3 regions of the Kitasatospora sp. NPDC024654 genome follow, and region 1 is predicted to be linked to each of the others. Evidence: riboswitches for the same ligand, from Rfam matches in the RefSeq annotation. Region 1 holds a riboswitch; each other region holds the start of a gene.
The links. A riboswitch is a leader RNA that binds a small molecule or an ion and turns the genes downstream of it on or off. The one in region 1 is predicted to bind magnesium.
Positions count from the first base shown of each region.

Region 2: it holds a riboswitch for magnesium, as region 1 does, so the genes downstream of both, ACZ38L_RS08990 (NRAMP family divalent metal transporter) here and ACZ38L_RS13670 (hypothetical protein) in region 1, are expected to answer to the same signal.
Region 3: it holds a riboswitch for magnesium, as region 1 does, so the genes downstream of both, ACZ38L_RS13445 (VOC family protein) here and ACZ38L_RS13670 (hypothetical protein) in region 1, are expected to answer to the same signal.

Region 1 is NZ_JBVHLF010000018.1:32,443-35,707, reverse strand. It holds gene ACZ38L_RS13680 (winged helix-turn-helix domain-containing protein) at 1-113, opposite strand, end outside; gene ACZ38L_RS13675 (hypothetical protein) at 160-429, opposite strand; gene ACZ38L_RS13670 (hypothetical protein) at 895-1,311, opposite strand; M-box (ykoK) riboswitch at 1,582-1,758, opposite strand; gene ACZ38L_RS13665 (PadR family transcriptional regulator) at 1,814-2,344, opposite strand; gene ACZ38L_RS13660 (oxidoreductase) at 2,462-3,265, opposite strand, start outside.
Region 2 is NZ_JBVHLF010000010.1:67,718-70,982, forward strand. It holds gene ACZ38L_RS08985 (1-phosphofructokinase family hexose kinase) at 1-353, shown strand, start outside; gene ACZ38L_RS08990 (NRAMP family divalent metal transporter) at 479-2,125, opposite strand; M-box (ykoK) riboswitch at 2,444-2,621, opposite strand; gene ACZ38L_RS08995 (DNA-binding protein) at 2,773-3,204, shown strand.
Region 3 is NZ_JBVHLF010000017.1:105,044-108,308, reverse strand. It holds gene ACZ38L_RS13455 (polysaccharide deacetylase family protein) at 1-588, opposite strand, end outside; gene ACZ38L_RS13450 (class I SAM-dependent methyltransferase) at 727-1,377, shown strand; M-box (ykoK) riboswitch at 1,660-1,838, shown strand; gene ACZ38L_RS13445 (VOC family protein) at 2,157-2,573, shown strand; gene ACZ38L_RS13440 (ferritin-like domain-containing protein) at 2,749-3,265, shown strand, end outside.

The sequences.
Region 1 (3,265 bases):
GGAGTGCTGACGGGGCGCGGCGCCGGGCTGGGCGCGGCCGGTCCGGTTGCGGGCAGGGCCACCGAGCAGTCGTGGTGGATCCGGGCGATCCGGGGGTAGCACAGAGGCATCATTGCTCCTTCGTCGCGTGCGGGCGGCTTTCACTCAACTGACGTGACGTCAGTTCTCGGGCCGCCAGGCGGCTTCCAGTCGCGGCGAGCCGCCCGGGCCGGGCACGGTCCGCCAGTGCGCGCGCGGCGCGCCGGCGCGCCGGACCGTCGCCCCGCTCGGCGTGGGTGCCTGGGCGGCGATGGCCTGGATGACCGGGCTGTCCAGCGGGCTGTCGGCCAGCCGCCCGATGACCCGGGCGAGCACGTCGCGCAGCGGGCGGCGCTGCGGTGCGCTGGCCGGGCGGGCGATCGGGTGGTGGAACGCGGTGAAGACGGACATGACCGGGTGACCTCCGGACGGATGGCGTGCGGGCCGAATGCGGCACGGCACGTGCGGGTGACGGGTGTGAGGGCGCGCTGCGCACGGCCCCGGCGGCCCCGACGCGGTGGCGCGTGACGGACCTCGTCAGCGCGTGTCGCGGGCGGACCGGGCCGCTCGGAGTCCGGGCCGCGGGCGGCCCGGACTATGGGTACTGGGATCCATGGGCGCTCGCCTCCTCCCGGTGTTCGCGACGGTCTGCCCGTCTCGGCCGCAGCAGGGCGTGGGCCGGCTCGAAACGGCCGGTCGCCCCGCGTGGTGTGCTCCAACTCGGCTGAGTCGGAAGGTTTTTGAGATCGATCGATCCCGCAGTTGGTGGACCAAACCCAAGCCAGCATAGTCCGGTCCGGCTCGGTGTCCGCGCCCTTGACGGAACCCTGACGTGACGTGAACGCGGGGTTGTCGCGGACGCCGGGTGGCCGGGCGTCAGGCGTCCGGAGCCGGCCGTCCGGTGCCGGACCGGGCCGCCCGCTCGACGATGGCGTGGGCCGCGGTCGACGGCAGGTCCAGGTGCTGGGCCAGCCAGGGCGCGCGGTGTCCCTGCATGGCCAGCAGGTAGGCGGTGTGCACCCGGGCGTCGTAGGCGACGTCGGGCGAGGTGGTGGCGGCGAAGTCGCGGGCGTCCAGCAGGTAGCGGCGCGGCGTGCCGTCGTGCAGGGTGAGCCGCAGCGACCCGCGCACGGCGGGTGCCGTGGGGAGAACGGGGACGACCGGGGCGGTCCGGGCGGCTGGTGCGGCGGCGGGGCGCCGGTAGCCGCGGATCGCGCGGAGCAGGCGTCCGCCGGAGTGCCGGCGGGCGGTCTCCGGGCGGCCGAGGACGTGCGGCAGGGCGACCATGGTCATGGCGGAACCTCCAAGGCGGGCAAGGCCGTTGGACGGCACGCGGAAACCCGGTGTGGCGGCCCCGGGAACGGGGCGGGCAAGCCGGGAGCGGGTCAGCGCGGGCCGGAGGCGGGCGGATACGGGCGGTCACCGAACCGGAGAAGGGCCGGTGCGCCCGGACTACTCGGACTGCTTCCACTACTCGGACCGTTGTCCATGACGCTCGCCTCCTTCCGGTCGGGGCGGTTCTCGCCTCGTACGCGGCAAGGAACGGACCAGCACGAAACTGCTGGTTCACCCCAACTCGTCAGAGCTTTGGCACTCCACGGCGTGATCCCTCCCGAAGGTGGGAAGCCACTTGGGATCAACCCTTAATTCGGGAAGATCTGTCCTGAACCTGGGCGTCTCTCGACGTCGTCGGGTCAGTGGCCTGTGTCCGTGAAGAGGCCTCACCGAACGAGGTGCCTCCTGCAAACGTTGGCAACTATAGACCCTTCGGGCGACCGGCGTCAGCCGTCGGGAGTCAGGCGTCCAGTTCGGCGAGCACCTCGGTGAGCCAGTCGATCCAGAAGGTCTCCAGCCGGATTCCGCCGCGCAGCACCAGGTGGTGCAGCCGGTTCTCCTCGGCCGACCGCTCGGCCGGGAAGTCGCGCCGCTCGATCTCCGCGTACTCGGCCAGTCGCGTTCGGTGCAGGGCGAGGTGCCGGCGCAGCTCGTCGACCAGGCCGTCCGTGCCGACCACCGCCGCCGCCCGCAGCCGGACCAGCAGGGCGTCGCGGATCGCCTTCGGCTCGGCGGGCTCGGCCACCCAGGTGGCCAGCTCGGCCCGGCCGGCCGGCAGCACCTCGTACTCCTTGCGCTGCCCCCGGGTGGGGGTGGTCTGTGGGAGCGCGCGGATCAGCCCGGCCTGTTCCAGCTTGCCCAGTTCGCGGTAGATCTGCTGGTGCGTGGCGGACCAGAAGAACCCGATGGACTTGTCGAACCGACGGGTCAACTCCAGCCCGGAGGACGGCTTTTCGAGCAGCGCGGTGAGGATCGCGTGCGGTAGCGACATGGTCGGCCAAGCCTCCGGTGCGGTGCGGGCGGCGGGCGCGCGGAGCGGACCGCCGGCCCGTCCCGCGTGCGGGTGCTTGGGGGAAGCCTAGGGCCTGCCTTGGGTGGGACGGGCCGGTCAGATGGTGGCGGCCAGCTCGGTGCCCTGGCGGATCGCCCGCTTGGCGTCGAGTTCGGCGGCCTCGTCCGCGCCGCCGATCAGGTGCGCATCGAGGCCCCGGGCGCGCAGCTCCTGGTACAGGTCGCGCCGGGGCTCCTGGCCGGTGCAGAGCACGACGGTGTCCACCGCGAGGGTGCGACGCTCGCCGTCGACGGTGAGGTGCAGGCCCTCGTCGTCCACGTGGTGGTAGGTGGCGCCGGCGATCATGGTGACCCCGCGGTGTTTGAGCTCCGTGCGGTGGATCCAGCCGGTGGTCCGGCCGAGACCGGCACCGACCTTGCCGGGCTTGCGCTGCAGCAGGTGGACGGCGCGCGGCGGGGCGGCCCGCTCGGGCCGGCGCAGGCCGCCGGGCGCGCGGTACTCGGGGTCGATGCCCCACTGGCGGTAGAAGGCCTGTGGGTCACGGTCGGCCGCGGTGGCCGGCCGGCCGGTCTGGTCGGTCTGGTCGGTGAGGAACTCCGCGACGTCGAACCCGATGCCGCCCGCGCCGATGATCGCCACCCGCTCGCCGACCGGCGCGCCGTCCCGCAGTACGTCGAGGTAGCCGAGCACGCTCGGGTGGTCGACGCCCGGCAGCTCGGGAACGCGCGGGGTGACCCCGGTGGCGAGCACGATCTCGTCGAAGTCGGCCGTGGCGAGCCGGTCGGCGGTGACCGTCGAGCCGAGCTCCAACTCGACGCCGAGGTTGTCGAGTTGGTTGCGGTAGTAGCGGATGGTCTCGTCGAACTCCTCCTTGCCGGGCACTCGGCGGGCGATGTTGAG
Region 2 (3,265 bases), on a different contig from region 1:
TGCGGGAGGCCACCGGCCTGGCCGAGCCGCACCGGGCCGCCGCCGCCCTGCTGGACCGCGGCGCCGGCGCGGTGATCGCCTCGCTCGGCCCCGACGGCCTGCTCGCGACCACCCCGGACGGCAGCTGGCTGGCCACCCCGCCAGAACGGCTGGCCGGCAACCCCACCGGCGCGGGCGACTCCGCGGTGGCCGCGCTGACCACCGGTCTGCTCGACGCCCTTCCCTGGCCGGCCCGCCTCGCCCGGGCCGTCGCCCTCTCTGCCGCCACCGTCCTCGCTCCGACCGCGGGCGACTACGACCGGGCCGCGTACCACCACCTGCTGCCCCGGGTCACCGTCACCGCGCTCGGCTGAACGCCACCGGCCCGCGCGGCCGGACCGGCCTCGCCCGCCGGCGCACCCCCCGACCGGCCAGCAGCGACGCCGACGGCCCGCCGACCGCCCCTCACGGGGTGGCCGGCGGGCCGTCGGTGGGCTCGTCAGTGGCCGAGCGCGACCTCGACGATCTTGATGACCACCAGGATCATCGCGACCAGCAGGTAGCTGCGCAGCGCGGTCATGCCGATCTTGCGGGTGGTCGACATGGTCGGCTTGGTCAGCGTCTCCAGCGCCGGCATCCGCCACTCGTCACGGCCGGTCCGGTCGATCGGGTCCTCCTTGGTGGCGGTGCGGCGGCGGGTGAAGGAGTACCCGGCGGCCAGCACGCCGATCACGCCGCAGGCGGCCATGATCTGCAGGATCGCGTTGGCGGTGATGTTCGGGAAGAGCACCGAGGCGGTCAGGATGATCGACAGGGTGACCAGCACACCGATCACCGCGGAGGTGAAGGCGTTGGTCCGCGGGCCGTTGACCCAGGGGCCGAGGACGGCCTTGTCGTTGCAGAGCAGCAGCAGGAAGACGGTCGCGGACGGGAGCAGCACGCCGGCCAGCGTCTGCACGCCCTGGGTGAGCAGGCCCAGCGGCGAGCCCGGGATCAGCACGATGGTGGCGGCGACGGCGACCAGGCCGGCGTAGACGGCGTAGAAGCCCTTGGCGCCGCCGATGCCGCGGTGCAGCGAGTGCTTGATGCCGAAGACGTCACCGATCGCGTAGGCGGTGGAGAGCGAGACGGCGAAGGCGCCGATGATCGAGGCGTCCAGCAGGGCGATCGCGAACAGCACACCGGCCAGGTGACCGGAGGACTGGGCCAGGCCCTTGGCGATGCCGGCGGCGTCGGTGAAGTTGCCGAAGCCGTCGGTGCCGGCGAACGCGGCGGCGGAGAAGCCCATCAGCGCCGCACCACCGACGACCACCACGACGATGCCGATCCACAGGTCGGCCTTCTCGTACTTCATGAAGCGCGGGGTGATCCGCTTGTCGATGACGTACGACTGCTGGAAGAAGAGCTGCCACGGGGCGACGGTGGTGCCGACGATGCCGATGATCAGGAGCATCACGGTGGCGAGCTGGCCGCTGCCGCCGGGCATGTTCGGGACCACGAAGTCGTGGGCCATCTGCGAGGTCTTCGGGTGGATCATGAAGTAGATCGGGATCAGCAGCAGCGAGCCGGCGCACAGCGCGATGGCGATCCGCTCGAACCGGCGGAACGAGCCGGTGAAGGCCGAGGCCACGATGATGGCGGCGGCCAGCACGACCGAGGCGACCTTCGGCAGACCGAGGTAGTCGGAGGCCAGCGTGATCCCGATGAACTCGGTGACCAGGGTGAGGGCGTTGAGCAGGAAGAGGTCGATGACCGAGAACGCGCCCCAGAACTTGCCGAAGCGCTCCAGGATCAGCCGGGCGTGCCCGACGCCGGTGACCGCGCCCAGCCGCAGCACCATCTCCTGGTTGACGTACAGCACCGGTATCAGCAGCAGCAGGGTCCACAGCAGGTGGGTGCCGTAGTTCTGGCCGGCCTGGCCGTAGGTGGCGAAGGCACCGGCGTCGTTGTCGCCGACCATGACGATCAGACCGGGGCCGACGATCGCCAGCAGGGTCTTGAGCTTGGCGGACAGGCCCTGGCGCGGGGCGTCGTCGTCCAGCCGGATGGTGCCGAGCGCACCCTTGATGTCGCCGATGTGGGCGTCGTCGAGGACGGCGCCGCGCGGCGCCGTGGCCTGGTCCGTGGTGGTGATGGTGTCGGTCATGACTGAGAGCCTCCCGAGCCCCCCGCGACAGGGGGAGGTTTGGAGGCACGCAGCAGCAATCCCCCCTGCGAGCGGGCAGCCTGAGGCACCGTCACGACACGCGGCCGTGCGGGGACTGAGGTGCGACTCGAGATTCGCGCAGGGAAGGTGGTTACCGCGTGCCGTGAGAAGAAGACGGTGACATGCGGATGCGGGGCCGTTTGTGGCCCGGACTACTACTGCTCGAATCCATGTCTCTCGCCTCCTTCCGGCCGGACGCACCTCGTGGTGCGTGTCATCGACGCGGCAAGGAGCGGACCAGCACACCGAAGCGGCGCCGGTTCACCCCAACTCGTCAGAGCTTTGGCACTTCACGGCGTGATCCGATCCCGTTGAATCGGAAGCCACTTGGGATCAACCCTTAGGTCGGGAAGATCTGTCCTGATCCGGAGCGTCTCTCGACGGGTGGGATCAGTGGCCTGTGTCCGTGAAGACGCCTCACCGAACGAGGTGCCTCCTGCAAAACCTCGACAAGCATAGACCCATGCTTGCGGCGCAAGGCAACCGATTACCAAAGCTTGACCTTCGGGCCGGCATGATCGGGAACTTAAACAGTTCGTTCAACATATTCCGTTGACAACGGAGTGCGCGAATCGCACTCTGAGGGCATGTCAGCAACCGATCCCACCAGCGGTCCCTTCACCGCCCCCGACCCCGGCCAGGTCCGCGCCCAGCGCGAGTACGCCGCGCTGTTCCGGCTCGCCGAGCGGCACGCGGCCACCGAGGAGCAGCGCCGCCGGCAGACCCACCCGACCACCCCCGGCCCGCACGAGGTGGTCCGGCTGGTCGCGCTCCTCATGGTCGGCTCGGCCCTGCTCGACGAGGGTGAGCCGGAGGTCGACCAGGCCGACGTCACGGCCGCGCTCACCCTGCTGCCGCTGGTCCGCGGCGAGCTGGACGAGCTGGAGACCGGCCTGCTCAAGATGGCCCGCGGGCGCGGCATGACCTGGCAGGAGATCGCCTTCGGCCTCGGCCTCGGCACCCCGCAGGCGGCGCGCCAGCGCTACGAGCGGCTGGCCGAACGCACCGGCCCCGAGTAGCCGGAGCCCGCGGGGGCGCGGCCACCGCCCGCTCGGTGCGACGCATGGGACGGCCGGGAGC
Region 3 (3,265 bases), on a different contig from region 1:
TGCCAGCGCGGCCATCACCCGGTCGACCGCCTTCCGCACGGTCATCCCGCCGGGCGTGCCGAGGTAGCCGTCGGTGTCGGCGGAGAACTCGATGTCCGCGAAGCCCAGCGCGTTGACCGCGGCGATGCCCTGCGGGGTGGTGGCGCTGTAGGGGAAGCGGAAGAACGGCAACGGCGCCACGCCGGTGGCCGCCCGGATCGCCCGGTCGGCCCGCAGGACCTCCTGCTGGGCCTGGTCGGCGGTGAGACGGTCGAACAGCGGGTGGCTGTACGAGTGGTTGCCGATGCCGTGCTCGGCCGCCATGGCCCGGGCGGCGGCGGGGTGGCGCTCGGCGAACCGCCCGGTGAGGAAGAAGTCGGCGGGCGCGTCGCGCTGCCGCAGCGTCGCCAGCACCTCGGGCACCCCGGTCTCGTCCCAGGCGGCGTTGAAGGTCAGCGCGACCTCCCGGCGGTCGGTGGGCATCCGCCGGTTCTCGCTCCCGAACAGCCGCCCGAGCGGCGCTCGCGGCGGCGACCCGCTGGCCGCGGCGGCGGGCACGCCGAGCACGGCGACAGCGAGGAGGGCGACGGCGGCGGCGAAGCGGTTCACGCCCGATCAACGCCCGCCACCCACGGGAGGTCACTCGCCTCATTTGCCGTTCCGGCAAGGAACTTTGCCAATTGGCCGCCGGCTGTCGCACGCTCGCCGAAAGGCGCCAGCCAACCAACCCGACCGAGGAGACGACCGATGACCGACACCTCGCCACAGAGCACCGCCTACGAGTACTGGGAGGAGTTCTACCGCGACCGCGAGAGCCCGTGGGGCCGGGTCCGCAAGCCCAACGAGCCGCTGGTCCGGGAGGTCGGCGAGCTGACCCCCGGCACCGCGCTGGACCTCGGGTGCTCCGAGGGCACCGACGCGATCTGGCTGGCCGACCGGGGCTGGCGGGTCACCGCCGTCGACGTCTCGGCGACCGCGCTCCGCCGGGCCGCCGCCAACGCGGCCCACGCCGGGGTCGCCGAGCGGATCGACTGGCAGCGGCACGACCTGTCGCAGTCGTTCCCCGCCGGCCGCTTCGACCTGGTGTCCGCCCAGTTCCTGCACTCCCCGGTCGAGCTGGAGGGCGAACGGACGGCCATCCTGCGCCGGGCGGCCGAGGCCGTGGCACCGGGCGGGGTACTGCTGATCGTCGGTCACGCGGGCTGGCCCTCGTGGCAGCACACCCCGCACTTCGACTACCACTTCCCCACCACCGCGGAGGTCCTCGACTCGCTCGACCTCGCGCCGGGACGGTGGCGGGTCGAGCGCGACGAGCTGTTCATCCGCGAGCTGAGCGACCCGGACGGCCTGCCCGGCACCCGTGAGGACAACGTCCTGCGGTTGCGCCACACCGCGTAGCGGCGACCAATCAGGCGACGGCCGGGAACCCGGTGCCGGTGAGCCCGGCCGCGACGTCCCCCAGCGCCCGGGCGGCCGCCGGGTCCGGCGCGGCCCGGGACGGACGGTCCGCGCCGCGCAGCAGCTGGGAGGGGAGCCCGAGCAGGCGGGTCGGTGAGGGGCGGACGGGCCGAGGTGGTCGGCCGGCGCCCGCGGCCGGCCGGCATCACCTCCCAACGTCAAGCGTCGGCAAAATGGTCAACCCGGTCGCCCGGCGGCAGCTAGGCTTGCCGAGGTTTGCAGAAGGCACCTCGTTCGGTGAGGCGTCTGCACGGACACAGGCCACTGACCCCACGACGTCGAGAGACGCCCAGGTTCAGGACAGATCTTCCCGGCTTAAGGGTTGATCCCAAGTGGCTTCCAGTCCTTCGGGCTTGGATCACGCCGTGCAGTGCCAAAGCTCTGACGGGTTGGGGTGATCCGGCGGCTCGGGCGCGCCGGTGAGCTCCTTGCCGAGTCGATGACGCACCGAAGACGGTTCGTCCGGCCGGGAGGAGGCGAGAGACATGGATTGCAGTAGTCCGGGCCACCGTGGCCCCCACCCCCGCCTGTCGTCGCCCCTCCCCGCCCTGCGATAACGACCCCACCAACACGGAATTCTGACTCAGCATCAGTTTATCGGCCCGCGCCGACGTGGATCACCCGTCGGGCGGCGCGCCGCCGTGTGCACCCGACTCCCCACCGTCACCCGGGAGTTCGGGCGGCCCACCATGACCACCACCACCGAGAGGAGGCCGTCTGTGATCACGGCCCTCGACCACGTCCAGCTCAGCGCACCGCCCGGCAGCGAAGCACTGCTCCGGGCCTTCTACTGCGACATCCTGCAACTGGCCGAGATCCCGAAGCCGGCGCCGCTGACCGACCGGGGTGGCTGCTGGTTCGCGGCCGACGGCGGCCGGGTCCGGCTCTACCTGGGGATCGAGGAGCGTTTCCGGCCCACCACCAAGGTTCACCCCGGACTGGTGGTCAGCGCGATCGACGACTTCGCGACGCGCCTGGCGGATCTCGGTGCGTTGGTGGTCTGGGACGAGAGCCTGCCGCCGCACCGCCGCTTCTACACCCAGGACCCGGTCGGCAACCTGCTGGAGTTCGTTGAATCCGTTCCCGAGTGCCGGCCGGCACCGGACCAGGTCCTGCTCGCCGGACGGCACGGCTGAGCCTCCCGGGTGGTGACCGGCGGGTGTCCCGGTGGCGGCGCCGGCTCGGCGGCCGATCCGCTGGTAGCTTCGCCAGCCGTTGCCAGGCAGCCGAGCGGCCCGCGGCCGAAGGACCGAGGCCGGTCGCCCAAGGACGGAGGCAGATGTGATCGATGAGAGCCGACGGGTTCCCCCTTTGAGCCGCAGGGACTTCCTCGCCTCGGCCGGCCTGGCCGCGGCCGGGCCGGCCGTGGTCGCGCCGCCCGCGGCGGCCGCACCCACCGCGCCACCCGGCGCGACCGCCGTCGGAGCGGTCGCGCGGCTGCTGGCGGTGCCCGGCAACCGGCGTGACGTCCAGTGGATCAGGGCGGCGCTCCAGGTCGCGGTGGAGCTGGAGTTCGCCACCATCCCGCCGTACCTCTGCGCCTGGTGGTCCGTCAGGGATCGTGGCCACCAGGCGGCCCGGCTGATCCGCCGCATCGTGAACGACGAGATGTACCACATGGGCCTGGCCTGCAACCTGCTGGTGGCGGTGGGCGGCCGGCCCCGGATCGCCGACGCCGTGCCCTCGTACCCCGGCCCGCTCCCGGGCGGGGTCCGGCCCGGACTGGTCGTCCACCTCTCCGGGCTCACCAAGGAGTACGTGCACGAGGTGCTGATGGGCATCGAGACCCCGGAGACCCCGCTCGCCCGGATGGCGGCCGGACCGCCGA